DNA from 4 places in the Micromonospora sp. B11E3 genome. Region 2 is predicted to be linked to each of the others. Evidence: riboswitches for the same ligand, from Rfam matches in the RefSeq annotation. Region 2 holds a riboswitch; each other region holds the start of a gene.
The links. Region 2 has a riboswitch for cyclic di-AMP ahead of ABGB16_RS07490 (hypothetical protein). Riboswitches for the same ligand answer to the same signal wherever they lie in the genome.
Positions count from the first base shown of each region.

Region 1: it holds a riboswitch for cyclic di-AMP, as region 2 does, so the genes downstream of both, ABGB16_RS02800 (NlpC/P60 family protein) here and ABGB16_RS07490 (hypothetical protein) in region 2, are expected to answer to the same signal.
Region 3: it holds a riboswitch for cyclic di-AMP, as region 2 does, so the genes downstream of both, ABGB16_RS26420 (transglycosylase family protein) here and ABGB16_RS07490 (hypothetical protein) in region 2, are expected to answer to the same signal.
Region 4: it holds a riboswitch for cyclic di-AMP, as region 2 does, so the genes downstream of both, ABGB16_RS21945 (hypothetical protein) here and ABGB16_RS07490 (hypothetical protein) in region 2, are expected to answer to the same signal.

Region 1 is NZ_JBDPMC010000003.1:110,302-117,474, reverse strand. It holds gene ABGB16_RS02810 (NlpC/P60 family protein) at 1-418, shown strand, start outside; gene ABGB16_RS02805 (peptidoglycan recognition family protein) at 480-2,519, opposite strand; cyclic di-AMP (ydaO/yuaA leader) riboswitch at 2,734-2,873, shown strand; gene ABGB16_RS02800 (NlpC/P60 family protein) at 2,940-3,926, shown strand; gene dcd (dCTP deaminase) at 3,978-4,556, opposite strand; gene ABGB16_RS02790 (pyridoxamine 5'-phosphate oxidase family protein) at 4,656-5,216, shown strand; gene ABGB16_RS02785 (zinc metalloprotease) at 5,288-6,271, opposite strand; tRNA gene ABGB16_RS02780 (tRNA-Gly) at 6,509-6,582, shown strand; gene ABGB16_RS02775 (VOC family protein) at 6,764-7,144, opposite strand.
Region 2 is NZ_JBDPMC010000009.1:81,320-88,492, reverse strand. It holds gene ABGB16_RS07510 (DUF305 domain-containing protein) at 1-500, opposite strand, end outside; gene ABGB16_RS07505 (hypothetical protein) at 589-1,092, opposite strand; gene ABGB16_RS07500 (copper-translocating P-type ATPase) at 1,102-3,111, opposite strand; gene ABGB16_RS07495 (YibE/F family protein) at 3,418-4,809, shown strand; cyclic di-AMP (ydaO/yuaA leader) riboswitch at 4,976-5,106, shown strand; gene ABGB16_RS07490 (hypothetical protein) at 5,111-6,133, shown strand; gene ABGB16_RS07485 (carbonic anhydrase) at 6,304-6,984, opposite strand.
Region 3 is NZ_JBDPMC010000069.1:7,184-14,356, forward strand. It holds gene ABGB16_RS26405 (alpha/beta fold hydrolase) at 1-281, shown strand, start outside; gene htpG (molecular chaperone HtpG) at 278-2,191, shown strand; gene ABGB16_RS26415 (helix-turn-helix domain-containing protein) at 2,609-3,028, shown strand; cyclic di-AMP (ydaO/yuaA leader) riboswitch at 3,272-3,439, shown strand; gene ABGB16_RS26420 (transglycosylase family protein) at 3,442-4,080, shown strand; gene ABGB16_RS26425 (diacylglycerol kinase family protein) at 4,219-5,145, shown strand; gene ABGB16_RS26430 (AMP-binding protein) at 5,161-7,173, opposite strand, start outside.
Region 4 is NZ_JBDPMC010000047.1:30,925-38,097, reverse strand. It holds gene ABGB16_RS21955 (AAA family ATPase) at 1-821, shown strand, start outside; gene ABGB16_RS21950 (cation diffusion facilitator family transporter) at 930-1,844, shown strand; cyclic di-AMP (ydaO/yuaA leader) riboswitch at 1,999-2,131, shown strand; gene ABGB16_RS21945 (hypothetical protein) at 2,136-3,200, shown strand; gene ABGB16_RS21940 (hypothetical protein) at 3,321-3,797, shown strand; gene ABGB16_RS21935 (SRPBCC family protein) at 3,807-4,277, opposite strand; gene ABGB16_RS21930 (STAS domain-containing protein) at 4,330-4,692, opposite strand; gene ABGB16_RS21925 (hypothetical protein) at 5,007-5,414, shown strand; gene ABGB16_RS21920 (BON domain-containing protein) at 5,612-6,289, shown strand; gene ABGB16_RS21915 (DsbA family protein) at 6,355-6,903, shown strand; gene ABGB16_RS21910 (LuxR C-terminal-related transcriptional regulator) at 6,905-7,173, opposite strand, start outside.

The DNA of each region.
Region 1 (7,173 bases), on a different contig from region 2:
GCGGCTGCAGGGCATGATGCCGAAGACCGTGGTGGTCACCGAGGGCTGCCCCACGGTCACCGGCGTGATCAGCGATGCGGCCCGGATCGCCATCCGCACCGCCTGTGCCCAGGTCGGCGACCCGTACGTGTGGGGTGCCGCCGGGCCGGACGCGTTCGACTGCTCCGGCCTGACCCAGTACGCCTACAAGGCTGCCGACATCTATCTGCCGCACTTCACCGGCGATCAGTGGAAAAAGGGCACGCTCATCCCGCGCTCCGAGGCGCACCCGGGCGACCTGGTGTTCTTCTTCAGTGACCTGCACCACGTCGGCCTCTACCTCGGCAACGGCAAGATGGTGCACGCGCCCCGGATCGGCAAACCGGTTCAGGTGGCGAGCATCAACTACATGCCGATTGCCGGCTTCCGCCGCCTCTGACGCCCACGCAACCAGGAAACGGCCCCCGCTCGAGCGGGGGCCGTTTTCGTGCGGGTGACGGTCAGCGCGGAGCGCCCACCGCCGCCGGCAGCACGTCGACGTCGTCCTGGTTGACGTACATCACCCGGTGGCCGAACTGGATCTGCACGTACCGGTTCTCGCCCCGGATCACCGTCCAGTCGCCCGGCGACGAGCCGTCGAAGGTGACGGCCCGGTAGTACTCGCCGGCCAGCACGCCGCCGACGGCGTACCGCTGGCCCGCCGAGAGGGTGTACTGCAGCGGCGAGATCGCCTGGTAGGGCACGCCGGCCGGGTACGCCGCCGCCTCCGGGTACGCCCGCCCGTACACCGGGATCGTGGCCCTGCCGGCCTTCGGGGTCACCACGAAGCCCTCCGCCCACTTGGCGGTGGGTGCCGCGGCCGGGTTGTGGAACCAGGCCTTCTGGCCGAGGTACCAGATCGCGGTCCAGTCACCCCGGACGTCCGCGAGGGCGTACGTCTGGCCGGTCGAGGCGCGGGCGCCGTGGTCGGAGACGTACATCGTGTTCGGCGTGCCGTCCGGGCGCAGCCCGCGGTCGTTCACCAGCGGCGAGTCGGCGCTCGGCCCGGTGTGCAGGATGACCGAGGACGATCCGCGCAGCGGGCAGGGCGCGATCGGCGGCGGCGGGCTCGGGACACCGGGCGGCTGCCGGTTGCACCCGGTGAACGCCGGCTGGTTGCTCGCGTAGTCGGGGTCGATGGTGACCAGCCCGGTCTGCGGGGTGGCGGTCGACTGGAACGGCGCCTTGAGCAGGTCGAAGTAGTGCGACCAGTTCCAGTACGGGCCCGGGTCCCAGTGCATCCCCCGCACCGTCGACGCCACCGTGCCGGGGACGTTGTCGTGGCCGAGGATGTGCTGCCGGTCCAGCGGGATCTGGAACCGCAGCGCGAGGTGCCGCACCAGCTTCGCGGAGGTGCGGTACATCGCCTCCGTGTACCAGGTGCCGTGGCCGGCGAAGCCCTCGTGCTCGAGGCCGATGGACTTGGCGTTGACGTACCAGTTGCCGGCGTGCCAGCCGACGTCCTTGGCCTTGATGTGCTGGGCGATGTAGCCGTCCACCGAGCGCAGCGTGTAGTGCCAGCCCAGGTAGTCCGCCCGCTTCACCAGGTTGACGCTCGGGGTGAAGTAGCCCTCGGTGTCGTGGATGATGATGTACTCGATCTTCTGCTGCTCCGGCCGGTTGGCCAGGTCGTGGTTGCCGTACTGGCCGGCGCCGGGGCCGGTCTTCGCGTACGGGGCCGGGATCCACTCGCAGGGCAGCCCGACCGGGCACTCCAGGCCGTCCGGCCGCTCCGCGCGCCGCAGCCCGAGGCGGTTCACCGCGGACTCGTCCGGGTCGACCGCGCGCGCGGTCAGCGTCACCTGGTGCCCGTCGTCGGTCGTCCGGCTCGCGCCGGCGTTGATCTGGCCGTACACCTCGTCGGCGAAGGCCGCCGCGGCGTCCTCGGTGTCCGCGCCGGCGTAGCGGGCCACCGCGCCGTACCAGGCCGCCGGGTCGCTGTCGGCGCCGACCGGGCCGGCCAGCTCCTTCTGGTACGACGCGAGCAGCGCCGCCCCGCCGCGGATGTTCGTGGCCGGGTCGGCGATGAGCGCCTCCTCGCTGGCACCGGTGAGCCCCGCGGCGGCCTCCAGGGTCCGCAGGCCGGGCAGCGCCGGGGCCGGCTCGGCCGGGCCGGACTCGGGAACCACCAGCGGCCGGGAGTCGTCGCCCCGAGGGTCCTCGCCCTCGTCGACATGGGCGCTGGCGGCCTCGGCCGAGGCGACCCGCTCGGCGTCGGTCAGGTGCATCGGGCCGAACCCGCCGCTCGTGCTCGGGCGGCCGGCGTGGGTGTCCCACCGGGACTCCAGGTAGGACACGCCGAGCAGGACGCTCTCCGGTACGCCGTACTCGGCCGCGGCGGCCGCGTACTGCTGCTGGCGATCGGTGGGTGCGTCGGCGGACCCGGTGCCGAGCGGCTCGGCCGCGACGGGCCCGGCGGCGAAGGGTAGGACCGCGGTGGCCGCTGCCACCACGGCGGCGAGCAGGACGCGTCTGCTCGCCGGTAGGTTGGATCGGGGCATCGAACCTCCCGAGTGAGGGTCTGGGTGAGGCCACCCTCCCGCCGCCGCCCCGCGGGGTCAATACCTTTCCGGTTCTCGATATCGAGTGAAGGAAAGCTACGGAGACCCCGGTCATACGGAGTGTCACAGCCCGTCGGGTTGCGAATCGGTAACAGCCGTCTCTACTCTGGTCAACCGTCGGCCGGTCACAGCGCCGCCTAAACCGGGCGGTGACGGCCCGACACCGCCGAGTCGCCTCCGGGCGAGCCGGGGACCCAGGTACGCCGGGGTGAATCCGCAGCCTCGCTGCGGTAGGGCGCTTTCCCTTCCCGCCCGAACCCGTCAGCTAACCCGGTAGGCGGTACGGAAGAAGGAGAACGGAGCCCGGTGGCACACCATGCCCCGCGGCGCCCGTCGCGCCGGTCGGCTCACGCCGACCGGATGCCGGCTGCGCCGCGTCCACGCTGGTCACGCTTCACCACCGCCCTGGCCGCCCTCGCCGGCGCCGCCGTCGTCCTGGCGGGCGTCGCGCCCCCGGCCCACGCCGAGCCGTCGGTCGCCGAGATCGAGCAGCAGATCGACCAGGACTGGAACAAGCTCGAACCGCTCATCGAGCGGCACAACGCCACCCGCCAGGACCTCGCCGCGAAGCGGAAGCAGGCCGACGCGCTCGCCCGGCAGATCGGGCCGTTGCAGCGTCAGGTGGACGAGGCGATGGCGAAGGTCAACGGCCTCGCCGTCGAGGCGTACAAGGGTGAGAATCTTTCGGCCGTGAACGCGCTGCTGGGCAGCCGCTCCGCGAGCCAGATGCTGGGGCAGCTGGAGCTGCTCGACCAGTTCGCCCACCGCCAGCAGCGCGACGTCCAGACGGTCGTCGACCTGCGCGACCGGCTGGCCGCGAAGAAGCAGCCGCTGGACGAGATGGTCGCCCAGCTCACCCGCACGGAGGCGCAGCTCGCGGCGAAGCGTAAGCAGATCAACGCCGAGATCGACCGGCTGCAGAAGCTCCGCATCAAGGTGTACGGCAGCGGTGGCGGCGGCGCGCTGCGGCCCGCCCCGTGCCCGGCGAGCTACCCGGGCGGCGGCGCCGGGATCGCGGTCAAGTTCGCCTGCGCCCAGATCGGCAAGCCGTACGTGTGGGGCGCCGCGGGCCCGAACGCGTTCGACTGCTCCGGCCTGATGATGGCCGCGTGGGCGAGGGCCGGCGTCTCGCTGCCGCACAACGCGGCCCGGCAGCGGGCCGTGACCGCCCGGGTGAGCCGCGCCGACCTGCGCCCCGGCGACCTCGTCTTCTACTACGCCGACCTGCACCACGTCGGCATGTACGTCGGTGGCGGCTGGGTCGTGCACGCCTCCCAGGCCGGCGTCCCGATCAAGATGAAGCGCGTCGACGACGGCCAGGTCAACAGCTACGGCCGCCCCGGCTGACGGGTACGGGGCCCCTGCGGGACGGGGGCCCCTGCTCGCCGCCGGGCGGTGTCAGCGGGTGGGCCAGGTGCGCCAGTTCCGCCAGGACCGGCTCGGGGTCGGGCCGCGCTGCCCCTGGTAGCGCGAGCCGTAGACGGCCGACCCGTACGGGTGCTCGGCCGGCGACGAGAGCCGGAAGATGCACAGCTGCCCGATCTTCATTCCCGGCCACAGGGTGATCGGCAGGTTCGCCACGTTGGACAGCTCCAGCGTGACGTGCCCGGAGAAGCCCGGGTCGATGAAGCCGGCGGTCGAGTGGGTCAGCAGCCCGAGCCGGCCGAGCGAGCTCTTGCCTTCGAGGCGGCCCGCGAGCTGATCGCCGAGCGAGATCACCTCCAGCGTCGAGGCGAGCACGAACTCGCCCGGATGCAGCACGAACGGCTCGCCGTCGGGCACCTCCACCGCCGACGTCAGGTCGTCCTGCTGGAGCGACGGGTCGATGTGCGTGTAGAGGTGGTTGTTGAAGACGCGGAAGAGCTTGTCGAGGCGCACGTCGATGCTCGACGGCTGCACCAGGGTCGGCTCGAACGGCTCCAGCGCGAGCGTGCCAGCGTTCAGCTCGCTGACGAGGTCGCGGTCGGAGAGCAGCATCGCAACACCATAGCGAGCCTGGTGACAGCCGCTGCGACCGGTTCGGGGGACCTGCGTGTCGTGGTCGCTGATCGTACATTTGTTCGATAGGATGCCGGCATGGCTTCCTGGTCCGAATTCGCCGCTGACGAGCCACGACTCGCCGACGGGATCCGCCTCCTCATGCAGCAGTACGGGCCGGGCTTCGGCTACCTGGCCACCGTCCGTGCCGACGGCGGGCCCCGGGTGCACCCGGTGTCCCCGGTGATCACCGACGAGGGGCTCTTCTGCTTCGTCATCGACTCCCCGAAGCGGCGCGACCTGGAGCGCGACGGCCGCTACGCGCTGCACTCCTTCCCACCTGAGGACAGCGACGACGAGGCGTACGTGGCGGGGCGCGCCCGGCCCGTGACCGACCAGGCGCGGGTGGCCCGGTTGGCCGAGATCGGGCGGGCCGCGCCGCAGGTCGACTGGCGGCTGTTCGAGTTCACCGTCGACGTGGCGATGCTGACCCGGCGGGCGCACGGCGGCTCCTCCGCTCCTGGCGAGGGCCCGGGCCGGCCGGCCGTGCAGGTCTGGCTGGACCCGCTGGCGGCGAGGCCCGCGGGCGGCGCAAGTGTCGACGTACCCGATCAGGGGCCGGCCCGGCGTGCGCGGGGCGCCCACCGCGCGGCGGCCTGACCCCCGAAGACGCCGGTGCCGGCCCCGTCGTAGGACGGAGCCGGCACCGGAGTGTCAGCAGCGGTGGTACGTCAGGCCGCGCGGTAGGCGTTCCACGCGGTCAGCATCCGGCTCGCCTGACCAGGGGTGAACTGGTACATGCACGAGTCGTAGGTGTAGTCCATGAAGTTGGTGATCGGGTCCAGGCCCGCCGCGGTGCAGGTGTCCCGCCCGGTGGGGCACTGGAACGCCGCCGAGCCCTCGGCCGGGGTGTCGTCCACACTGTCGCCGAAGCCGGAGCAGCCGCCCTGGAAGGTGTGGTACAGGTTCAGCCAGTGGCCGACCTCGTGGGTGCCGGTGTCGCCCTGGTTGTAGTTGGTGGCGGTGCCACCCGGCAGCGACTCGCCCAGCACGACCACGCCGTCCGAGCTGCTCAACTTCCGCTGCGGGAAGGTCGCCCAGCCGAGCAGGTCGTCGCTCAGCTCGCCGAGGTAGACGTTCAGCGTGTTCTTGCCGCCCTCCCGCAGGGTGCTCTTCATCGAGCGCTCGGCGGACGAGCCGTACACGATCGGGTACCAGGCCGGGTTGGTGACCCGGTTGATCTTCTGCAGCTGGAACGCGAAGGCGGTGGCCGCGCCGCCGGTGGCGCCGCTGTACGCCTGGTTCAGCACGCTGATCTGCTGGGTGATCATCGAGTCCGGGATGTTGCCACCGGCCCGGGTGCTGTCCCGCTGGATGACGTGGACGATGACCGGGATGGTCACGCTCGCGACCGGCGTGGCCCCGGCGCCGGGGCGGAAGTTGGCCCGCTCGCGCAGGGCGGCGGCCAGGTCCGCCTCGCGCTCACGGACCTGGGCGGAGGTCAGCTCGTTCGGCTCGTGCTTGGCGTGGCCGCCGGCCTTGATCCGGGCGTCCGTGTGGACGTCGGCCGGCTCGACGCAGGCGTCCGACGGGGCGGCGGAGAAGGCCGACGCGGCCGGGACGACGCCCACCGCGGCGGTGCTGAGCAGCAGCGCGAGGGTCGTCGACGCGACGCCGGCGGTCCGCCGGGTCAGCAGGTTGGGACGGAGTCCCATGGGCCCACCTCTTTCTGACGACGCGACAGGGGGTATGTCACGCCGAGGCTGAAACGTGGAGGTGACGTTACATCCGATCGACGAATTTGAGAATGGCCATGTATTGCTGGGGTGAAAACTTCTGCGGGTTTTTCCTGGTGGAATGTCGTCTTTGGGGGTGCCGGGAGGGCTGGTGACGCGTCCGAGGGGGGTACCTGGTGCAGAGTGGCGGCGACCTCAGGTACAGTGGTGCCGCCTGCGGGTGTAGTTCAATGGCAGAACATCAGCTTCCCAAGCTGACAGTGCGGGTTCGATTCCCGTCACCCGCTCCACGATCGAGGCCCTGGCCAGGACGACAGTCCCAGCCAGGGCCTTCGATGTTCCAAGGTTGAAGGATCATGCAGCGTGCCATCGGGCCTCCCTGGCCGGGCAGCCCGCCGCGCCGTGGTCAGACGTCGAGATCTTGTCGGCGGCTGTGGGGTGGCGGCTGCGCCGATCGTTTCGGCGAGGCCGTCAGAGTGGGTCGAGGCGGCGCTTGAGCAGGCAAAACTCGTTGCCTTCCGGGTCGGCGAGGACGTGCCAGGATGCCTCGGCAGGCTGACCGATGTCGACGAGTTTGGCCCCGGCGGCCAGGAGACGCTCGAGCTCGGCGTCCTGATCGCGGTCGGTGGGGTTGACGTCGATGTGCAGCCGGGCACGCCCGTTCTTCGGCTCGTCGTCGCGGATGAGGAAGATCGTCGGCTGCGGGCCGCCGAACCCTTCGCGCGGACCTATCTCGATGCAGCCCTCCGCTTCGCGATCGAGCTCTATGAAATCCAGGACCTCGCACCAGAACCGCGCCAGCAACTCGGGGTCGTGGCACTTGAGCACGAGCTCACTGATACGGCATGCCATTGACGAGGCCTACTCTCCGTGTGGGATCT
Region 2 (7,173 bases):
GTCAGGAACCGACGGTCGAAATCGGTACCCGTCGCGCTCGCCAGGCTCGTCATGTCCGCGTCGGACATCATCCCCGGCATGTCGTGCGCGGTCGAGGACGGAGGCGCCCCGTGCCCGTGCCCGGAGCCGGCGGCCGAGAGCGGCCGGCCCCACGCGGCGAGCCAGCCGGTCAGCGTGGCGATCTCCGGGTCCTGGGCGCCCTTGATCTGGGCAGCCAGGCTCTTGACCTCCGCGTCGGCGGCCCGGGTCTCCGCGAGCTCCGCCATCTCCACCGCCTGCTGGTGGTGCGGGATCATCATCTGGGCGAACATCACATCGGCGTCGTTGAACGTGGTCGGCTCGCTGGCCGGGGCACCGCTGCTCACCGTCGCGGCCGGCGTTCCCTGACCGGACGAGGGGTGGCCGGAGTCGTCGGCGGAGCCGCAGGCGGCCAGGGCCAGGGCGGCGGTGAGCCCCACGCCGGCCAGGGCGGCGCGGCGGGCGGTCGTACGGGTTCTCATCGTCTTCGGATCCTTCCGGGTCGGAACGTACGAGGGCAGCACGGAGCGCCGGGCACCGGCCAGGGGCCGGGCACCCGCGCGGGGCGTCCTACGTACGCGACACCGAGATCTCGGCCAGCCGCAGGCCGACCGGACGGGGCGGCGGGGCGCGCGGGCCGGGCGAGCCTCCGTCGCTCGCGCCGCCCGCCACCCCGACGGCCCGTGCCCCTGCCAGCAGCAGCACGGCCACCAGCACGGCCAGCCCGAACGCGCCGAGGACCGCCAGGCAGACGCTCCACCCGGGCAGGCTCCCGCCGCTTCCGTCGCCGGGCAGCGGCCGGGCCTGGGCGCACCCGCCTTCCCGGCAGTCGCCGTGAATCGCGCCCGACCACGCCGACAGCTCCGATCGAGCGGCTGGGGCCGGCACGGCGGCGTGGGCGACGAGCACCGGCCGCGGTTCCGGCGACCCGGCGGGGTGGTGACCCTCGTGGGCCCCGCCGGCGGCGTGCCCGCCGTGGCCGAGCGTGTGCATCGCGGTCAGCCCGACCAGGGTGCAGAGCAGCAGGGCCAGCCGGGCCCACCGCCCGGTCGTCGCCTGCACCGCCGCCCGCACGCACCCACGCTAGCCTGCCCGGCCGGCGCCGCACCTGCGGACGCCCGGAGCCGGATCCGGTCGCCCCGGGCCGAGGCGCACCCGGCGCAGCAGTTGGGCGTTCAGGGCCACCACGATGGTGGACGCCGACATCAGGACCGCGGCGGCCGCCGGGCTCAGCGTCACCCCGGCCCGGGCCAGCACGCCGGCGGCCAGCGGCAACGCGACCACGTTGTAGCCGGCCGCCCAGGCGAGGTTCTGCACCATCTTCCGGTACGACGCCCGGGAGAGCCGGACGACGGCGGCCACCCCGCGCGGGTCGGACGAGGCGAGCACCACGCCCGCGGACTCGATCGCCACGTCGGTGCCGGCCCCAATCGCGAGCCCCACGTCGGCCCGGGCCAGCGCCGGGGCGTCGTTCACCCCGTCGCCCACCATCGCCACGGTCAGCCCCCGGCGCTGGAGTTCGGCGACCTTCTCGTCCTTGTCCGCCGGAAGCACCTCGGCGAACACCTCGTCCACCCCGGGCCGGAAGCCGAGGTCGGCGGCGACCGCCCGGGCCACCGGACCGGCGTCCCCGGTGATCATGGCGATCGTCCGGACGCCCTGGGCGCGCAGCTCGGCGATCGCCTCCCGGGCCTCGGGGCGTACCTCGTCGGCGAGGGCGAACGCGGCGAGCACCGTGCGGGGCAGGCGGACCAGGTGCAGCACGGCGGCGCCGTGGGCCGCCCAGTCCCCGGCGGTCGCGTCCAGTTCGGCGGGGAGGTCCGCGCCCAACTCCCGCAGCAGGGCCGGGCCCCCCACCGCGTACTCCGTACCGTCGATCGTGGCCTGGACCCCCCGGCCCGGCAGCGAGCGGAAGCCGGCCGCGCGCGCCGCCCCGCCGTGGGGCCCGGCGGCCGCCACGACCGCCCGGGCCAGCGGGTGCTCGCTGTCCGCCTCGACCCCGGCGGCCAGCCGCAGCGCGTCGTCCTCCCCGGTCCCGGCCGTGGTCGCGACGCCGGTGAGCACGTGCTCGCCCCGGGTCAGGGTGCCGGTCTTGTCGAACAGCACCGCGTCGACGCCGCGCATCCGCTCCAGCGCGAGCCGGTTCTTCACGAGGATGCCGGAGCGCGCGGCGACCGCCGTGGAGAGCGCGACGACCAGCGGGATCGCCAGGCCGAGCGCGTGCGGGCAGGCGATCACCAGCACGGTGACGGTCCGCACGACGGCCTCGCCGGGACGGCCGATGACGGTCCAGACCAGCACCGTCACGACGGCGGTGGCGGCGGCGACGTAGAACAGCCAGGCCGCGAAGCGGTCGGCGAGCACCTGGGCCCGGCCGCTGGAGCGCTGCGCCTCGGCGACCATCCGCTGGATACCGGCGAGGGTGGTCTCCTCGCCGACCGCCCCCACCTCCAGCCGGACCGCCGAATCGGTGGCGACCGTGCCGGCGACGACCCGGTCCCCGGCCGACCGGACGACCGGGCGGGACTCCCCGGTGATCATGGATTCGTCCAGCTCGGCCGCGCCCTCGACCACCTGCCCGTCGGCCGGCACCCGGCCGCCCGGCCGGACCAGCAGCACGTCGCCGACGCGCAGCCCCGCCACCGGCACCCGCTCGGTGTCGCCGTCCGGCCGGACCCGCTCCGCCTCGTCCGGCAGCAGGGCGGCCAGCGCGGCGAGCGCCCCGCGGGCCTGCCCGATCGCCCTCATCTCCTGCCAGTGCCCGAGCAACATGATGGTGACCAGCGCGGCCAGCTCCCACCAGAAGTCGAGCCGGAACGCGCCGACGCTGGTCGCCAGCGATGCCGCGTACGCCACGCTGATCGCCATCCCGATGAGCAGCATCATCCCCGGCGCCCGGTCGCGCAGCTCGCGGAGCGCGCCGACCAGGAACGGCCAGCCGCCCCACCAGAAGACCACCGAGCCGAGCACCGGGCCGACCAGGGACCGGCCGGGAAACTCCGGGAAGCGGCCGAGCCAGTCCGTCGCCACGTGGCTGGTGGCCACGATCGGCAGGGTCAGCGCCAGGCACAGCCAGAACCGGCGACGGAACATCTCCGGGTCGTGCCCCGCGTGCCTGTCGTGCCCGGCGTCTCCCTCCTGTGGCCCGGGGCCGCCGGTGCGACCCGGCGCGTCCCGGCTCCCGTGCCCCGCGTGCGCGTCGTGACCCATGTCTCCAACATGCCGCCCCGCACGGCCCGCCGTTCGCCGAACCACCGGCGGAATCCGGCGCGCACTCTGCGCCCGCAGGTGGGCCTGGCTACGATTCCGGGGCGATGGTCATCCGGAATCCGCTCCGTCCGCCCGCGCCGTCCGGGCCGCCGGCCCGCGTCCCAGCCTGACACCGTTTGGAGATCGTCGATGGGCGCCGACCACAGCCGAGCTGCTCCGCCCACCCCGCCCGGGGTGCGGCGGATCCTCGTCGCGACCGTGCTGCCGCTCTTCGCCCTCACGGTGGTCGCCGCGATCCTTCTCTGGCCGCGCGGCGGCGGTCCGCAGGCCGACGACGCGGCGGCCGTCCCCCGGTACCACGGCACGGTGACCCGGGTGGTGACGGAGCCCTGCCCGCCGCAGCCGGACGCGCCGGAGGGCGGGCCCGCCGCCGCGGCGGGCCCGTGCGGCACGGTCACCGTACGGGTCGAGCAGGGGCCGGACACCGGGCAACAGGTCGAGACGCCCATCCCGACCGGCCCGGGCGCCCCCACGGTCGCCGTCGACGACCGGATCGTCCTGGTCCGGCTGACCGACCCGGCGGACCCGGCGGCGACCAGCTACAACATCGCCGAGCACCAGCGCGGCAAGCCGCTGCTCTGGCTCGCGCTGGTGTTCGCGCTGGCGATCGTCGCGTTCGGCCGCTGGCGGGGGCTGGCCGCGCTGGCCGGCCTCGCCGCCAGCTTCGCCATCCTGCTGACGTTCGTGCTGCCCGGGATCGGCGGCGGCGGGTCGCCGCTGCCGATCGCGATCGTCGGCTCCGCGTTGATCATGTTTGTGGTGCTCTACCTCACCCACGGGATCACCGCGCAGACGTCGGTGGCCGTCCTCGGCACCCTGGGCAGCCTGGTGCTCACCGGCGTCCTCGGCGCCCTGGCGACCGCCGCCACCCACCTCACCGGGTACGGCACCGAGGACGCCACCACGCTGTCGATGTTCCAGGCCGACGTGGACCTGCACGGCCTGCTGCTCGCCGGCATCATCATCGGCTCGCTCGGGGTGCTCGACGACGTCACGGTGACCCAGGCGGCCACGGTGACCGAACTGGCGCACGCCAACCCAGGGCTGTCCAGGTTGCAGCTCTACCGGGCGGCCACCCGGGTCGGGCGGGCGCACATCGCCTCCACCGTGAACACCATCGTGCTGGCGTACGCCGGTGCGTCCCTGCCGCTGCTGCTCCTGCTCACCGCCGACTCCCGCCCGGTGTCCGAGCTCCTGACGAGCGAGTTCCTGGCGCAGGAGATCGTCCGCAGCGCGGTCGCCACGCTGGGCCTGATCGCCGCCGTACCGCTGACGACCGGCCTGGCCGCCGTGGTCACCGCGGCCGGCCGCACCGGCCCGGGCCGGCCCGCCGCCGACGGCGATTCCCCCGCCGACGTGCCCACCCCGCGCACGCCCACCACCGGCCACCGTCCCAGTCAGCGGGAAATCGCGCTGGAGGCGTTGAGCGGAGGAGGCGCCCACGACGGCTTCCGGGCCGGGCCGATCCACCCGCCGTCCCGGCCCGGAGACCGAGAAGGGAGCACGGACATCGCATGGTGAGACTGCTCAGCGTGACCGTCCCCACTGTGCGACCTGCGAAACGCGTCACCCATTACCGAAAGCAATTACGAAATGACGCATTTGGCGGGCTTCTGGGCGTAGATCCGCAGGAGTGCTCTCAGGTAACCTCGCTGCCGGTCACCGCCGAAGGCGCGCAGCGGCGCCTGCGGGGCCACCGCCCAATCGCCGCGAGGCGAGCCGGGGAACCAGGTAACCGGGGTGAATCCGCGACCGCGGTAGGGGCCACTTCCGCCCCGAACCCGTCAGCTAACCCGGTCGGCGGACGAGGGAAGGGAACACTGTGACGGCACCCCTACGCCGCTGGTTGACGCCCGTGGTGGCCGTGTTCGCGGCCCTGGCGATCCTCGCCGGACCGGCCGCCCCGGCGATGGCCGAGCCCTCCGGCCCCACCCCGTCCGGGCACGAGGAGGACGACGAGCCCCAGCTGATCACCGACGTCATCGAGGCCGCCAACCGCGAGTACAGCCAGGCCAAGGCGAAGCTGACGAAGTCCAAGCAGCGCCAGCAGCAGCTCGCCCTCGAGGTGCAGCGGGCCCAGTTCGAGCTGGACGCCCTCGCCCCGCAGGTCAGCGAGTTGGCCGCCCAGTCGTACCGGACGGGGCGGATCGGCGCCATGGCGGCGCTGCTGGAGAGCGGGAACCCGGACTCGTTCGTGCAGCGCGCGTCCGCCCTCGACGAGCTGAACATGATCAACGCGCAGAAGCTGGCCCGGGTCAACGAGGCCAAGACCCGCGCCGAGCAGGCCAAGCTGGCGCTCGACGCCGAGGTGCGCGAGCAGCAGAAGCAAACGGCGATCATGGCCAAGAAGAAGCACGACGCGGAGAAGGCCCTCGCGCTGGTCGGCGGCCGGGGCTTCACCGGCGGCCTGGTCTCCGCCACGTCCCCGGTGGCCCGGATCGCGCCGGGCCGGACCGCGGACGGCGGCTGGCGCCCGGAGTCGTGCAGCGAGAACGACCCGACGACCTCCGGCTGCATCACCCCCCGCACCCTGCACGCGTACAAGGAGGTCAAGCGGGCCGGTTTCAACCGCTTCGTGGGCTGCTACCGCCCCGGCGGGCCGTGGGAGCACCCGAAGGGCCGCGCCTGCGACTGGTCGCTGCAGAACAGCGGCTTCAGCCCGTGGCACAACAACGACACCCGGATGTACGGCAACAACCTCGCCGCGTTCCTCATCCGCAACGCCGATCGGCTGGGCATCTACTACGTCATCTGGAACCGGCAGATCTGGTTCCCGGCCACCGGCTGGAAGTCCTACAGCGGCCCGTCCAACCACACCGACCACGTGCACATGTCGCTGCTCTGACGCCGACCCGCGCACGAGGGCCGTCCCGGGCGGGGCGGCCCTCGTTCGCGTTCGGGTGCCGGCGACGCGGCCGCGGGGGAGGCCGGCGGCCTCCAGCGCGGCCGGGCAGACCAGGCGGCGGCCGGGCAGAGCAGACAGCGGCCGGGTGCGGCAGGCGGCGGCCGGGCGGGTCAGGCGGCGGCCGGCGGCTCGGTCAGGCCGGCCGGCACCGCGGCCACCGCCCGCGTCTCGCCCGCGCTGAGCCGGTACGACAGGCCGACCACCGCGCACCGTCCGCCGGCCACCTCGGCGGCCAACACGGACGAGTTGGCCAGGATCGCCTCGACGGTGTGCGCGATGTGGATGTCGACGATCTCGTCGAGGTCCTCGACTCCCCGCTCGGCGGCCAGGCCGAGGCTGGGCAGCACGGGGTCCACCACCGCCCGTAGGTGACCGGCCGGCGCGACGCCGGTGCTGGCCGCCGCCCTGGCCGCCTGCACGGCCCCGCAGGAGTCGTGCCCGAGCACCACCACCAGGGGGGTGCCCAGCACCGTCACCGCGTACTCGACGCTGCCCAGCACCTCTGGGCCGACGGTGTGCCCGGCCGTGCGGACCACGAAGAGGTCGCCCAGGCCCCGGTCGAAGATGATCTCGGCGGCCAGCCGGGAGTCGGAGCAGCCGACGATCACCGCGAACGGGTGCTGCCCCTCGGCCACGGCAGCCCGGTGGTCGGCGTCCTGGTTCGGATGGTGGGGCGTGCCGGCGACGAACCGGCGGTTGCCGGCGAGCAGCTCGGCGAAGGCCTGCTCCGGGGTGGGTGGGAAACCGGCGGCCGGCGCACGGCCGATCGACCGGGGGCCCAGCTTGTCCATCGAAGACTTCGAATTGTTCATGCCCTACCACCTCGCCATTTCACCCGTCGGCAACGGCGCCACTCGCGGCACGCGCGCCGTCGACCCACGGTCACACGCAGCGAAACGCACGTCAAGAATTACGTGATATGCATTTCATGTGTTGAGGTCGGTCGCGGGCGGCGGCAGGCGCCTACCCGGGGCCGTCGG
Region 3 (7,173 bases), on a different contig from region 2:
CCCCGGCGTGCTCGTGCACGGCCGCCTCGACCTCGGCTCGCCGCTGGAGACGCCCTGGTCCCTGGCCCGCGCGTGGCCCGACGCCGAACTGGTCGTGGTCGCCGACTCCGGGCACACCGGCAGCGACACCCTGCGCGGGCACCTGCGCGCCGCCCCCTCGACCGGTTCGCCGCGTCGGCCGGCCGCTGTCCGCTTCCCCCGGGCGGCTGGCGCGACGGGCAGCAACGGCTCGTATCCTGTGCGCGAAGGGTCGATTACTTCCCAGAAGGGGGTCGGTGTGAGCAACCGGATCGAGACGTTGGAGTTCCAGGCGGAGGCCCGCCAACTGCTCCAGCTGATGGTCCATTCGATCTACTCGAACAAGGACGTCTTCCTGCGCGAGCTGATCTCCAACGCGTCCGACGCGTTGGACAAGCTGCGCCTGGAGTCCCTGGTCGACAAGGATCTCGCAGCCGACGTCTCCGACCTGCACGTCGAGATCGAGGTCGACCGCGACGCCCGCACGCTCACCGTCCGGGACAACGGCATCGGCATGTCCCGCGACGACGTCGTCCGGCTGATCGGCACCATCGCCAAGTCGGGCACCGCCGAGCTGCTGGCCAAGCTGCGCGAGTCCCAGGACTCGGCCGCGTCCGCCGATCTGATCGGGCAGTTCGGCGTCGGCTTCTACGCCACGTTCATGGTCGCCGACAAGGTCACGCTGCTGACGCGCCGGGCCGGGCAGAGCGAGGGCACCCGCTGGGAGTCCACCGGCGAGGGCACGTACAGCGTGGAGACCGTCGACGACGCCCCGCAGGGCACCGCCGTCACGGTGCATCTCAAGCCCGAGGACAGCGACGACCACCTGTACGACTACACGGCCGAGTGGAAGATCCGCGAGATCGTCAAGCGGTACTCGGACTTCATCGCCTGGCCGATCCGGATGACCGTCGAGCGCAAGGGCGCCGACGACGAGGTCACCCGCGAGGTGCAGACGCTGAACTCGATGAAGGCGCTGTGGGCCCGCCCGCGCAGCGAGGTCGACGAGGCCGAGTACAAGGAGTTCTACAAGCACGTCAGCCACGACTGGGCCGACCCCCTCGAGACCATCCACATGAAGGGCGAGGGGACCTTCGAGTACGAGGCGCTGCTGTTCCTGCCGTCGCACGCCCCGGTCGACCTGTTCGCCCCGCAGGCCCGCCGCGGTGTGCAGCTCTACGTCAAGCGCGTGTTCATCATGGACGACTGCGAAGCGCTGATGCCCAACTACCTGCGCTTCGTCAAGGGCGTCGTCGACGCGCACGACCTGTCGCTCAACATCTCCCGCGAGATCCTCCAGCAGGACCGCCAGATCAGGGCGGTCCGCCGCCGGCTGGTGAAGAAGATCCTCGCCACGGTCAAGGAGATGAGGACCGAGCACGCCGAGCGCTACCGCACCTTCTGGTCCGAGTTCGGCCCCGCCCTCAAGGAGGGCCTGCTCGACGACCCGGACAACACCGAGGCGATCCTCGACGTCGTCTCCGTCGCCTCCACCCACGACCCGGAGCAGCTGACCGGGCTGCGCGACTACGTCGAGCGGATGAAGGACGGCCAGACCGACATCTACTACATGACCGGGGAGTCCCGGTCGATGATCGAGAACTCGCCGCACATGGAGGCGTTCCGGGCCAGGGGCTACGAGGTGCTCATCCTCACCGACCCGGTGGACGAGGTCTGGGTCGACCGTGTCGGCCAGTTCGACGGCAGGCCGCTGCGCTCGATCGCCAAGGGGCAGGTCGACCTGGACACCGAGGAGGAGAAGAAGGAGGCCGAGGCCGCCCGCGAGCAGCAGCGCCAGGAGTACGCCGACCTGCTGACCTGGATGACCGAGAAGCTCCGCGACAACGTCAAGGAGGTCCGGCTCTCCACCCGGCTGACCACCTCGCCAGCCTGCGTGGTCGGGGACGCGCACGACATCACCCCGACGCTGGAGAAGATGTACCGGGCGATGGGGCACGAGGTGCCGCAGGTCAAGCGGATCCTGGAGCTGAACCCGGGGCACCCGCTGGTGGAGGGGCTGCGCAAGGCCCACGAGCAGGGCGCCGAGTCCGACGCGCTCGCCGAGACCGCCGAGCTGCTGTACGGCATGGCGCTGCTCGCCGAGGGCGGCGAGCTGGCCGACCCGTCCCGGTTCGCCCGCGTCCTCGCCGACCGGCTGGCCCGCACCCTGTAGGGCCGCGGAGGACAGGTACGAGCCGGCCGGCGCCACGACGGCGCCGGCCGGTTCTGCCGTGCGGGCCCCTCTCACGACCGCTGGTTTCGACACCGAAGGTCCACCAGGCCGGGTGTGCCTCCTGTGGAGCTGATGTGGGCGGGAGGTGCCGTGGCCGTCGCCGATGGATGCTCGGCGCGGGGCGTCCGGGACAGCCGCCGGTCGGGCGAGCGGAGACAATGCTCCCGTGCGGGGGTCACGGGTTCGCGGGACGGGATTGGCGGCGGCCGTGTTGCTCCTGCTGGCCGGCTGCTACCAAGAGACGCGGGCCAGTGCTCCGCCCTTCAGGGTCGGGGGTGAAGGCCCGCGCGGGATGGTCGCCAAGGTCCGATCGTGCCCTGTCCAGGATGGTCACAGGTCGGAGCTATGGTGCTCTGTGTGCAGCTTCGGTACAACTACCGGGTTTATCCGACGTCGGGTCAGCAGCAGGCGCTGGCGCGGGCGTTCGTGTCCTGTCCGGAGGGCCCGCCGCGGGCCGTCCGGCCGGTGGAGATCCCGGGGTCGACCCAGGACGATCTGCGGCGCGTCCTGTCCGGTCACGCCGCGCCCACGGAGCAGGGTGTCCGGGCGGCGCTGGCCGGCCTTGACCTCGATCCCCTGATCATCCAGCAGGTCGCGGCGGTGGACGGGGTCGTCGGAGTGGCGCTGCGCGGCAGCCAGTACGACTGCCTGCTGGCCCGCGTCGACGGTGAGCGGGCGGAGGTGTGGCGGCCGAGCCGCGTCCAGCTCGCTCCCGGGGAGTTGAGCTGCACGGCCGACGTCGCCGCGCGCGGGCTGGGCCAGCGCCCGCCGCACTGACCTGAGTGGGGGATGGCTCGCCCCCGCGATGGGCGGGACCGGACGGAAACCACGATGTGTGACCGCCGCCCTGTGTGGGGAGGGCCGGGTCGGAATCGGTCCGTCGGCTGCCATGCACGTCCGGCGCGGCGGCGCACCTCGACTGTGGAGCCCGTCGCCCGAGCGGGTGACGAAGGTGACAAGAGGTGGGCGGCCGTCGCGGATGGTGCCTAACGTCGGTCGGGTCCACGAACGTGGACACCACGGTCGGTAACGCCTAATCCTGCCGCCGGCCGTCGGCACCTTGTCCTCAGGGCAGGAGCGGGGGACCCAACGTTCCTCGGTGCACCGTCACCTCGGGGTGAAGCCGCCACCGGCGGCCGGGCTCCTCGGCCCGAACCCGACAGCTCACCTCGTCGGCGTGGAGGATCACCATGGCAACTGAATACATCGCCCGCCACCGTCGGGTGACCGCTCTCCGTGCCGCCGTCGCCGCGGGCGCCGTCGCCGGGGTCGTCGCCCTGTTCGGGCCCGCCGCCCCGGCCCAGGCCGCGGTCAACTGGGACGCCATCGCCCAGTGCGAGTCCGGCGGCAACTGGCACATCAACACCGGCAACGGCTACTACGGGGGCCTCCAGTTCTCGCAGGGCACCTGGGCCGGCTACGGCGGCAGGAAGTACGCCGCGCGCGCCGACCTGGCGACCCGCGGCGAGCAGATCCGCATCGCCGAGAAGGTGCTCAGGGGCCAGGGCATCGGGGCGTGGCCGACGTGCGGCAGGAAGGGCGGCTCGACCAAGACGTACAGCCCGAGGTCGGAGACGAAGGCCGCCCCGAAGAAGGAGCGGTCCTCGCGTATCGAGAAGCCGGCGTCGCGGAGCAAGCGGGACACCACGAAGGGCGCCCCGGCCACCGGCGGCGGCCGGACCTACGTGGTGCGGTCGGGGGACACCCTGTCGGAGATCGCGCAGGCCAAGGACGTCCGGGGCGGCTGGCGCGCGCTGTGGCAGAGGAACGAGCGGGTGGTGGGCGACCAGCCCGACCTGATCTTCCCCGGCCAGCGGCTCAGCCTCTGACGCACGGTCGTCGGCCGATGCGGCCCGGCGACCCGGCACACCGAAGCGCCCGGCCGGTCCTCCGGCCGGGCGCTCGCGTCCCAGGGCCCGGGGTCGGGGACGCGTGGACTCCGGGCCGGCTGGGTAACACCGGCGGGCATGAGCGCCAGCACGCTGATCAGGCCCGACGAGGCCGCCCCGGGCCGCGTCGGCACCGTCGCGGTGGTCGCCCACCGGAAGAAGACCCTCGGCGGCGGCCTCGACGAGCTGCGCGCCACGCTGGTCGGCGCCGGCGTCGAGGACCTGCTCTGGTACGAGGTGTCCAAGAGCCGCAAGGCGCCGAAGAAGGTCCGCAAGGCGCTCGACAGGGGCGCCGGGCTGGTTTTCGTGTGGGGCGGCGACGGCATGGTGCAGCGCTGCGCCGACGCCCTCGCCGGCACCGGGGTGCCGATGGCGATCCTGCCCGCCGGGACGGCGAACCTCTTCGCCACCAACCTGGGCGTCCCGGCCGACCTGCCCGGGGCGGTGCGGGTGGGCCTCAGCGGCCGGCGGCGCCGGCTCGACCTGGGCCGGCTCAACGGCGAGCACTTCGCGGTGATGGCCGGCGCCGGCTTCGACGGCGAGCTGATCGGCGAGGCCGACCGCCGGCTCAAGGGCCGGCTGGGCCGCCTGGCGTACGTGTGGACGGGGCTGCGGCACGTCCGCGGTGAGCTGGTCCGCACCCGGGTCCGGGTGGACGGGGCCGACTGGTTCGACGGCGAGGCGAGCTGCGTGCTGTTCGGCAACGTCGGCACGATCACCGGGGGCATTCCCGCGTTCGACGACGCCCGCCCCGACGACGGCGCGCTGGAGGTCGGGGTGGCCACGGCGGCCGGCGCGGTGGACTGGGCGCGGACGCTCGGGCGGATGGCCGCCGGCCGCTCGGACGAGTCGCCGTTCGTGCGGATCACCCGGGGCCGGAAGATCACCGTACGGTTCGCCGCGCCGCGGACGTACGAGCTGGACGGCGGGGCGCGGGCGGAGACGAAACGGCTGAAGGTCAGGGTGCGGCCCGGGGCGCTGACGGTCTGCTGCCCCGACGACTGACGGTCGGAGCCCGGTTCACCCGAGGGCCGCGGCGCGCGCCCGGGCGCGGCGTACCACCGCCGGCAGCCGCCGCGCGGCCAGCCGGGCGAGCGCCGCGCAGCCGATCCCCACAGCCAGGGACGCGACCAGCGCCGCCCACCGCGACCAGGGGGCGACCAGCGGCATCACCTGCCAGTGGGTGAGGTAGACGTACAGCGAGCTGCCGGCCAGCAGCGCCGCCGCCCGGTTGACGGTCCGCCGGCTCGGCAGCCGGGGCACCCAGACCAGCAGCGCGAACCCGGCCACGACCAGCGCCTCCCGCGCGGGCTGACCGAAGAACCCGGGCACCGTGAGCAGGGCGGCGGCGGTGACCACGACGCGCCGGGCGGTCGTGTCGGCGCGGGCCGCCGCCCAGCCGAGGGCGAACAGCCAGAACACCACGACGGCGGACGGGACGTGGCCGCGGGCGGCCAGCCCCGGCAGGTCGTACCGGGTGACGAGGCCGAGCGCGGCGAGGGCGAGCGGCAGCGCGAACGGCAGCCGCCGCTCCAGCCGGTCCACCGCGGGCACGGCCAGCAGCGCGACCGCGGCGAGCAGGATGTACACCAGCGCCTCGACGAACCAGAACTGCCACTCGGTGGCCCCGCCGTGCGGCCCGAGGACGCTGTTGAGCAGCAGGACGTTGGTCAGCCCGTAGTCCCCGGTGACCGCGCCGGCCGCGGCGATCCAGAGCACCGCCGGCAGCACCACCCGGGCGATTCCGCGCCCGGCCGAGCGTAGCCGGTTCCGGCGGGGCGCGTCGGTGAGCTGGAACCGGGCGAAGTTGAACCCGGCGACCGCGAGCAGCAGGTGGGCGCCGCCCTTGACGGTGAACAGCGGGATGTGCGACCCGACGATCGCGACGATGGCCGCCGCCCGCAGCGCCACGCTCGTCTCCAGCACGGCGGTGCGGCGGCGGGGCGTCTCCGGCGCGGGCCGGCGCAGGTCCCGGATGGCGGTGGTGTGCCAGTCGGCGGGCAGCCCGCCCAGGGCCTCCTCCAGCCGGACGGACATCTCCACGTACGACAGGGAGTCGCCGCCGAGGGAGACGAAGCTGTCCTCCGGGGTGACCTCGGTCACGTCCAGTACCCGCTCGTACAGCCGGCACAGGTCGACCCCGGCGGCGTCCGGCGGGTCGGCGGGAAGCGCGAGCAGGGCGGTCCGGTCGGGCTTGCCGTTGCCGAGTCGGGGCAGTTCGGCCAGCACGTGCACCCGCATCGCCCGCGCCGGCAGGCCGGCCGCCGCGGCGGCGAGCCGCCGGACACGGTCGGCCTCGGCCGGGGCCTGTGCCGCCACGACCAGCTCCCGGTCGGTGCCCGCGCAGTACGCCGACACGCCGGCCGCGCGCAGCCGCTCCTCGACCCGCGCCAGGTCGACGCGCAGCCCGAAGACCTTGGCGAACCCGCCGACGCGCCCCACGATCTCCCACAGGCCGTCGGGGGCGCGGCGGGCCACGTCGCCGGTGCGCAGCTCGTCGACGGTGCGGCCGAGGGCCAGGTCGGCGGGACCCTCGGCGTAGCCGAGCATCACGTTCGGCCCGGTGTAGACCAGCTCGCCGGTGTCCGGCTCCGGCCGGTCGGGCAGGGGGCGCAGTCGGAACGAGCCGCCGGGCACCGGTACGCCGATCGCCTCCGGGCGGGTGGCCGCCAGGCGCGGCGGCAGGTATGCCATCCGGGCCGTGGCCTCCGTCTGGCCGTACATGACGTACAGGTCCCAGCCGCGCCGGCGGCCGAGGGCGGCGTACCGGGTCACCCGCTCGGGGTCGAGCCGTCCGCCGGCCTGCGTGACGTAGCGCAGGTGGGGCAGGCGCATCTCGGCGAAGCCCACCCGGTCCAGCAGTTCGAAGGTGTACGGCACGCCGGCCAGGGCGGTGCCCCGGGCCGCGCGGAACAGCTCCCAGAACCGGCGGTCGGCCACGGACAGGTCGGTGAGCACGAGCGCGGCCCCGCGCAGCAGGTGGCTGTTGACCACCGACAGCCCGTAGCAGTAGTGCAGCGGCAGGGTGGTGGC
Region 4 (7,173 bases), on a different contig from region 2:
ACGGGCTCACGATCGCCGACATCGCCCTGCTCGACGAGCTGGACGCGCTGCTCGGCAAGCCGGTGCGGCCGGCCCGGCCGAAGCGGGACCCGTTCCAGCTGGCCGGCGGGGTGCGCGAGCTGAGCACGCACGCCGAGCGGCAGCGGGCGGCCCGCGAGGCGGCCCGGCAGCGCCCCGAGGACTACCGCGAGTACGCGCACGTGGTCGTCGACGAGGCCCAGGACGTCTCGCCGATGCAGTGGCGGATGATCGGCCGGCGCGGGCGGCTGGCGTCCTGGACGGTGGTGGGCGACCCGGCACAGACGGCGTGGACGGGCGAGGAGGAGGAGCTGACCCGGGCCCGGGACCAGGCGCTGGGCCGACGCCGCCGGCACCACTTCACCCTCACCACCAACTACCGCAACTCCGCCGAGATCTTCGCGGTGGCGGCGGCGGAGATCCGCCGGCTCTACCCGGACCTCGCGCTGCCCAGCGCGGTCCGGACCACCGGCGTCGAGCCGGTCCAGCTCACCGTCCCGCCGGCCGAGCTGCGGCCGGCCGTCGGCGCGGCGGTCGCCGAGCTGCTGGGCGAGGTGGAGGGGACGGTCGGGGTGATCACGCCGGTCCCGCGCCGGGACGAGGTCGCCGGCTGGCTCGCCGGCCAGGCCGGCCCGCGCCTGCAGGTGGTGACCAGCCTCCAGGCCAAGGGCATGGAGTACGACGGGGTCGTGCTGGTCGCCCCGAGGGAGATCCGGGCCGACCCGGGCTCCGGCGTCCGGACCCTGTACGTGGCCCTGTCCCGGGCCACCCAGCGCCTCACCACGGTCGACCCGACCGACTGACCGGGTACCCGGACGGGGTCACCGGTCGGAGTGCCGACGATTACTTGCACACATAGCGATGTGAGCATAGATTGGGCCGGCAGCGGGACAGGGACGGAGGGTGTGGGCGTGGGCGCAGGTCATGACCACCACCACGGCGTCACGTACGCCGCCGAGCGCCACCGGGGCCGGCTGTGGGCGGCGTTCGGGCTGCTCGGCGCGCTGATGCTGGTCGAGGCGGCCACCGCGTACGCCACCGGCTCGCTGGCGCTGCTCTCCGACGCCGGGCACATGTTCACCGACGTGCTCGGCATCGGCATGGCGCTCGCCGCGATCACCGCCACCCGCCGCGCCACCGCCGACCCCCAGCGCACCTTCGGGCTGTACCGGCTGGAGGTGCTCGCCGCGCTCGGCAACGCGCTGCTGCTCAGCGGCGTCGCCGTGTACGTCCTCGTCGAGGCGGTGCGCCGGTTCGGCAACCCGCCGGAGGTGACGACCGGCCCGATGCTCGCGGTGGCGGTGCTGGGCCTGCTCGCCAACCTGGTCGCGTTCGCCCTGCTGCGCGGCGCGGCAGAGGAGAGCATCAACCTGCGCGGGGCGTACCTGGAGGTGGTGGGCGACCTGCTCGGCTCGGTCGGGGTGATCGTCGCCGCGGCCCTGATCTGGGCGACCGACTGGTGGTGGGCGGACCCCCTCGTCGCGGTCGCGATCGGCGTCTTCATCCTGCCCCGCACCTGGCGGCTGGGCCGGGCCGCCGTCCGGATCCTGGTGCAGGCCGCCCCCGAGCACCTGCAGGTCACCGCCGTGCACGACCGACTGGCGGCGGTGCCCGGCGTGGTCGAGGTGCACGACCTGCACGTCTGGACGCTGACCTCCGGGATGGAGGTCGCCTCGGCGCACCTGACCATGGCCCCGGGCGCCGAGGTGGGCGCCGTGCTGACCGCCGCCCGCACGGCTCTGCACGAGGACTTCCACATCGAGCACGCCACGCTGCAGGTCGAGCCGGGAACATCGCCGGGAAACTGCGGTCCGACCGCCTGGTGATACCCAGCGCCGTCGATTCGGTGGACTATTGTGCCAACATGCCGGATTTGATGGGTTTGATCCAAGTACCGTGCGTCACGGGCGCAGCGCCCACCCCACCAGCACCGGTAGGCTCGGTCCCGGCCTCCGCTCCGGTGGCGCCCACCGGCGCCCGCGGCGGCCGTCGCCTAATCGCCCGCGAGGGCGAGCCGGGGAACCACGTTTCGTGGGGTGCATCCGCGTGAGCGGTAGGGATCTTCCGTCCCGAACCCGTCAGCTAACCCGGTCGGCGGCTGACGGAAGGACACGCGTATGCCAGTAGTGGCACCTGTACGAAGGACGGCCGCCCGGGTGGCGGCCCTGCTCGCGCTGGCGCTCGCCGGCGCCCTCGCGGTCGCCCCCGCCGGCCCGGCACAGGGGGCCCCGGCCGCCGCCCTGCTCGCCGCCGCGCCCGGCCAGGACGACGAGGGCGGCACCCCGGCGTTGCGCGCCGCGCTGGAGGCGGCCAGCAAGGGCTACCTCGACGCCAAGGCCGCCCTGAACCGCTCGGTGCAGCGGCAGCGGCAGCTCGGCGCCCAGCTCAAGACGATCGAGGCGGAGTTGACCGTGCGCGACGCCAGGGTCGGCGAGATCGCCGGCGTGGCGTACAAGACTGGCCGGCTCCGGGCGGCGTCGGCGCTGCTGAACAGCGCCTCGCCCGAGGGGTTCATGGACCGGGCGGCGGCGCTCGACCAGGTCGCCAGCAACGAGGACCGCATCCTGCGCGACCTGCTGGAGACCCGGGACCAGGCGAACCGGACGAAGCAGGCGCTCGACGGCGAGATCCGCGAGCAGCGCCGGCAGGTGACGGTGATGGGCAAGCGCAAGGAGCAGGCCGAGCGCGCGCTGGCCGTGGCCAACGAGCGGGCCAGCGGCGGGTCGAGCCCCGGCGGCACCTCCGGCGCCACCGCCACCCCCGCCAAGCGCAACCCCGACGGCTCCTGGCCGGCCGAGTCGTGCAGCGTCAACGACCCCACCCCGGCCAACGGCTGCATCACCCCGCGCACGCTGCACGCCCTCAACCAGGCCAAGGCCGCCGGCTTCACCCGGTACGTCTCCTGCTACCGCCCGGGCGGCTCCGGCGAGCATCCCAAGGGGCGGGCCTGCGACTTCGCCGCCCAGAAGGACGGCTTCGGCGGCGTGGCCACCGGCGGCGACCGCACGTACGGCAACAACCTGGCGGCGTACTTCGTCCGCAACGCGGACAACCTGGCCGTGCTGTACGTGATCTGGTTCAAGCAGATCTGGCTGCCCAGCAGCGGCTGGAAGGCGTACAGCGGCGGCAACGGGGACCCGTCGAGCGACCACACCAACCACGTGCACCTGTCGGTGTACTGATCCCGCGTCCCCCGGTGGCCCGTCGCGCGGCGGGCCACCGGGGCGCTACGCCCCCGGGCGTACGCGGGATGTCGCCGGTGGGCCCACGACCCGGGCGGCCGGCGCGGCGAGCATCGGGACATGACCCGACTCCCGCCCCGCGCCCGCAAGGCCCTGCTCACTCTGCACCTGGTCACCGCGCTCGGCTGGCTCGGCGCGGACCTCGTCCTGCTCACCCTCGGGGTGGCCGGCCTGCGCGGCGCGGACCCGGCCGCCGTCTACCCCGCCGCCGCGCTGGTCGGCACCTGGCTGTTCGCGCCGCTGAGCGTGGCGGTCTGGCTGGTCGGGGTGGCCAGCTCGCTGCTCACCCCGTGGGGGCTGCTGCGGTACCGCTGGGTGCTGGTCAAGCTACTGCTCACCACGGTGATGACCGGGCTGGTGCTGTTCCTGCTCACCCCGAAGCTGCGGCTGCTCGGCGAGCTGGCCGGGGCGGCCTCCGCGCACGACCGCGTCGACCTGGTGGTGGCCCCGAGCGTGTCGTCCGCCCTCCTGGTGGTGGCCACGGTGCTGTCCACGTACAAGCCGTGGGGGCGGCTGCGGAGGTCGGGCGGCCGTTAGCCGGAGGGCTCAGGCCCGCGAGGCGGAACCGTCCGGCGGACGGCCCAGCACCTCGGCGAGCCGGCGGGCCAGGCCGAGGTGCGCCGAGCGGGCCTGCCGGAAGGCGTACCCGAACAGCGGGGCGGGGGCGACAAGCGTGATCTCGACGTCGATCCGGACCACGCCGTCCGGCTCGTCGCGCAGCCGGGTGTGGTTGCGCACCGACGTGGCCGGCCACTGCCGGGCCACCGCGACGACCTCGTCCTCGGTGACCACCAGGACGTCCGCCTGGTACGTCGTCGTGAAGCGCAGCGGACCGGCGGCGAGCCGGTCGGTGATCGCGTAGCTGGCCCGGGCGCCCGGCCGGGGCGGCAGCTGGCGCACCCGCTCGATCAGCGGATGCAGCTCGCCCTGCCGGGACAGGTCGCCCAGCAGCGCCACCGCCTCGGCGCGCGGGCAGCGCGCCTGGACGGAGTACTGGAAGCTGTCGCGCCGCAACACGCCCACGATCATCCCCCACCGGAGCCGGCGAGAAAAGGAACCCGGCGGGCGGTCAGGCGCCGGGCAGGACCTCCGGGGTGGCGTTGCCGGCGTAGTACGGCTCCGGGGCGCCGAACAGGCCGAGCAGGCCAGTGACCCAGAGCTGTCGGTGGACAAACCGGCTCGGCTCGGTGACGACCAGCTTCACACCGCTGACCTCGGCGGTCTGGAAGCCGGCCACCATCGCGCTGATGCCGACGGAGTCGATGAAGGTGACGAGGCGCATGTTGAGCTCGATGCGGGTGGGCCGCCCCTTGGCGAGCACCTCGGCGACGGCTTCGCGCACCTCGTACGCGGTGTCGACGTCGATCTCACCGCGCGGGGCGATCTCGATGACACCACCCGACAGTACCGACTTCACGATCGACAGGCTCACGCGAGCACCTCCACTCGCCCGTTCACGGGCGCCTCATCAGTACGCGGGCCGCGACCGAGAGTATTCCTCCGACGGCCTCGGTCGCCACCCCTCAGGATGAGCAATTCGTGGATCAGGGCGCAGAAAACGCCCCATCCGGACTATTCACATCTGGTTCGGCACACGACCGGCCCCGATGGCCGATCTCGCCGCCCCAGGGTAGCGGTCCCCACCGACCATTGCGCGCACCTCGCGTACCGGGCGTGCCCGTCGTCCGGGTTTGCGGCGGCGCCGCCCGGGGCACTGCGGGGTTGGCACCCGAGGAGGTATGCACCATGTTGGGAACGAACCTGCTGGAACGCCGCGGCAGACCCGAACGGATCGCGGACCAGGCGTGGCAGCACCTGCTCTCCGCCGTCAGCTCCGCCGGGGACACCGTCCGTGACACGGCCCGCTCGGCCCGCCGTGGCGGCTCCGGCCTGGCCGGGGAGGCCGGCGACCTGGTCGGCTCCGCCGCCGACGAGGCCCGCCGCCGCGCCGTGCTGGCGTTCGACGCGCTCGCCGGGCGGCGCCCGGCCCTGCCCTGGGCCCTGCTGATCGGCGCCGCCCTGGTCGGCGCCGCCGTCGGCTGGGCCGCCGGCACGGCCGCCCGCGCGGCCGGGAGCCGGACCGACTACGGCGCGGACGACGTCGAGTTCGTCGACGTCGACCGGCCCAACTCCCCCGTCGGGCTGGACGGCTGAGGACCGGCCCGGGCGCCGGCCGAAACGACGCCCGGGCCGTGGCCCCCGCCCTCACCCCGGCCGGCGACGCCCGGGCCGTGGCCCCCCGCCCTCACCCCGGCCGGGTGAGTCCGGCTCACCCCGGCCGTCGGCAGGCTCGGACCGGGCGGGCACACGCCCGCCGCACGGACCGGCCCGACCACCGGGAGGAGCGAGCGATGGCCACCTCGGCGACCACCCGTACCGACCAGGACATCCAGACCGACGTGCTGGACGAGCTGACCTGGGAGCCGCGGGTCCGACCGAACGAGATCGGCGTGACCGTCACCGAGGGCGTCGTCACGCTGACCGGCTGGGTCGACAGCTACGCCAAGAAGTACGCGGCGGAGCGCGCCGCGCACCGGGTCGCCCGGGTCCGGGCGGTCGCCAACGACGTCACCGTCCGGCTCCCCGGCCCGTCCCAGCGCACCGACACGGAGCTCGCCACGGCGGTCGGCCGGGCGCTGGAGTGGGACGCGTTCGTGCCGGTGGAACCCATCGACGTGACCGTCTCGAACGGCTGGGTCACGCTGCACGGCGAGGTGGAGTGGGAGTACCAGCGGCGGGCCGTGGAGCGGGCGGTCGGCCGGCTGACCGGCGTACGTGGGCTCAGCAACGGCCTGACGGTACGCCCGGCGACGCGGCCCGACTCGGGCGAGCTGACCGACCGGATCGTCGACGCGCTGGCCCGCAACGCGGCCGTGAACGGCGAGCGGGTGACGGTCCTGGTGCGCGGCGACAGCGTACGGCTGGAGGGCCTGGTCCACTCGGTGCCCGAACGCGAGGAGATCGAGCGGACCGTCTGGTCCGCCCCCGGCATCCACTCGGTGCACAACCACCTCACCGTGTCCGACTGACCGCCCGGAGAACCACCCGGGCCGGGTGACCCGCGCTCACCCGGCCGGGCGGGAGGCTGACGCTCATGACCACGCCGTTGCAGGTCACCCCGCGGCTGCGGGTGCCGGTGACCGAGGCCGACCACTCCCGGGGGCCGGTGGACGCCCCGGTGACCCTCGTCGAGTACGGCGACTTCCAGTGCCGGCACTGCGGCCTGGCGTACCCGAACATCGCGGAGCTGCTGCGCCAGCGGGCCGACGTCGTGCGCCACGTCTACCGGCACTTCCCCATCAGCAACCTCCACCCGTACGCCGAGAGCGCCGCCGAGGCGGCCGAGGCGGCCGGGCTGCGGGACCGGTTCTGGGACATGCACGACTGGCTGTACGAGCACCAGGACCAGCTCGACCCGGTGCACCTGTCGCTCGGCGTGGAACAGCTCGGCCTGCCGGCCGACGAGGTGGGCGCCGAGGTGGAGCGGCACGCGCACGCCGACCGGGTCCGGCGGGACTTCGTCGGGGGCATCCGCAGCGGCGTGGCCGCCGCCCCGACCCTGTTCGTCAACGACGTCCGCTACGAGGGCGGGTACGCGCTGCCCGAGCTGCTCGCCGCCGTCGACCAGGCCGCCACCGCCTGACTCAGATCAGGTGCAGCTCGCGCGCCCGGCGCACGGCCTCGCGACGCCGGGTGGCGTCCAGCTTGCGGTAGATGTTGCGGACGTGCGTCTTGACGGTGTTGACCGACAGCGACAGCTCGCTGGCGATCTCGACGTTGGACAGGATGCTCTGCAGGTAGCGCAGGATGGTCAGCTCCCGCTCGGTGAGCGGCTCGTCGAGCCCCCGCTCGGGCGCGGCGGCGGCCCGCCGGTCGGCCGGCTCCCCGGCGCCCCGGACCAGGTCGCTCACCG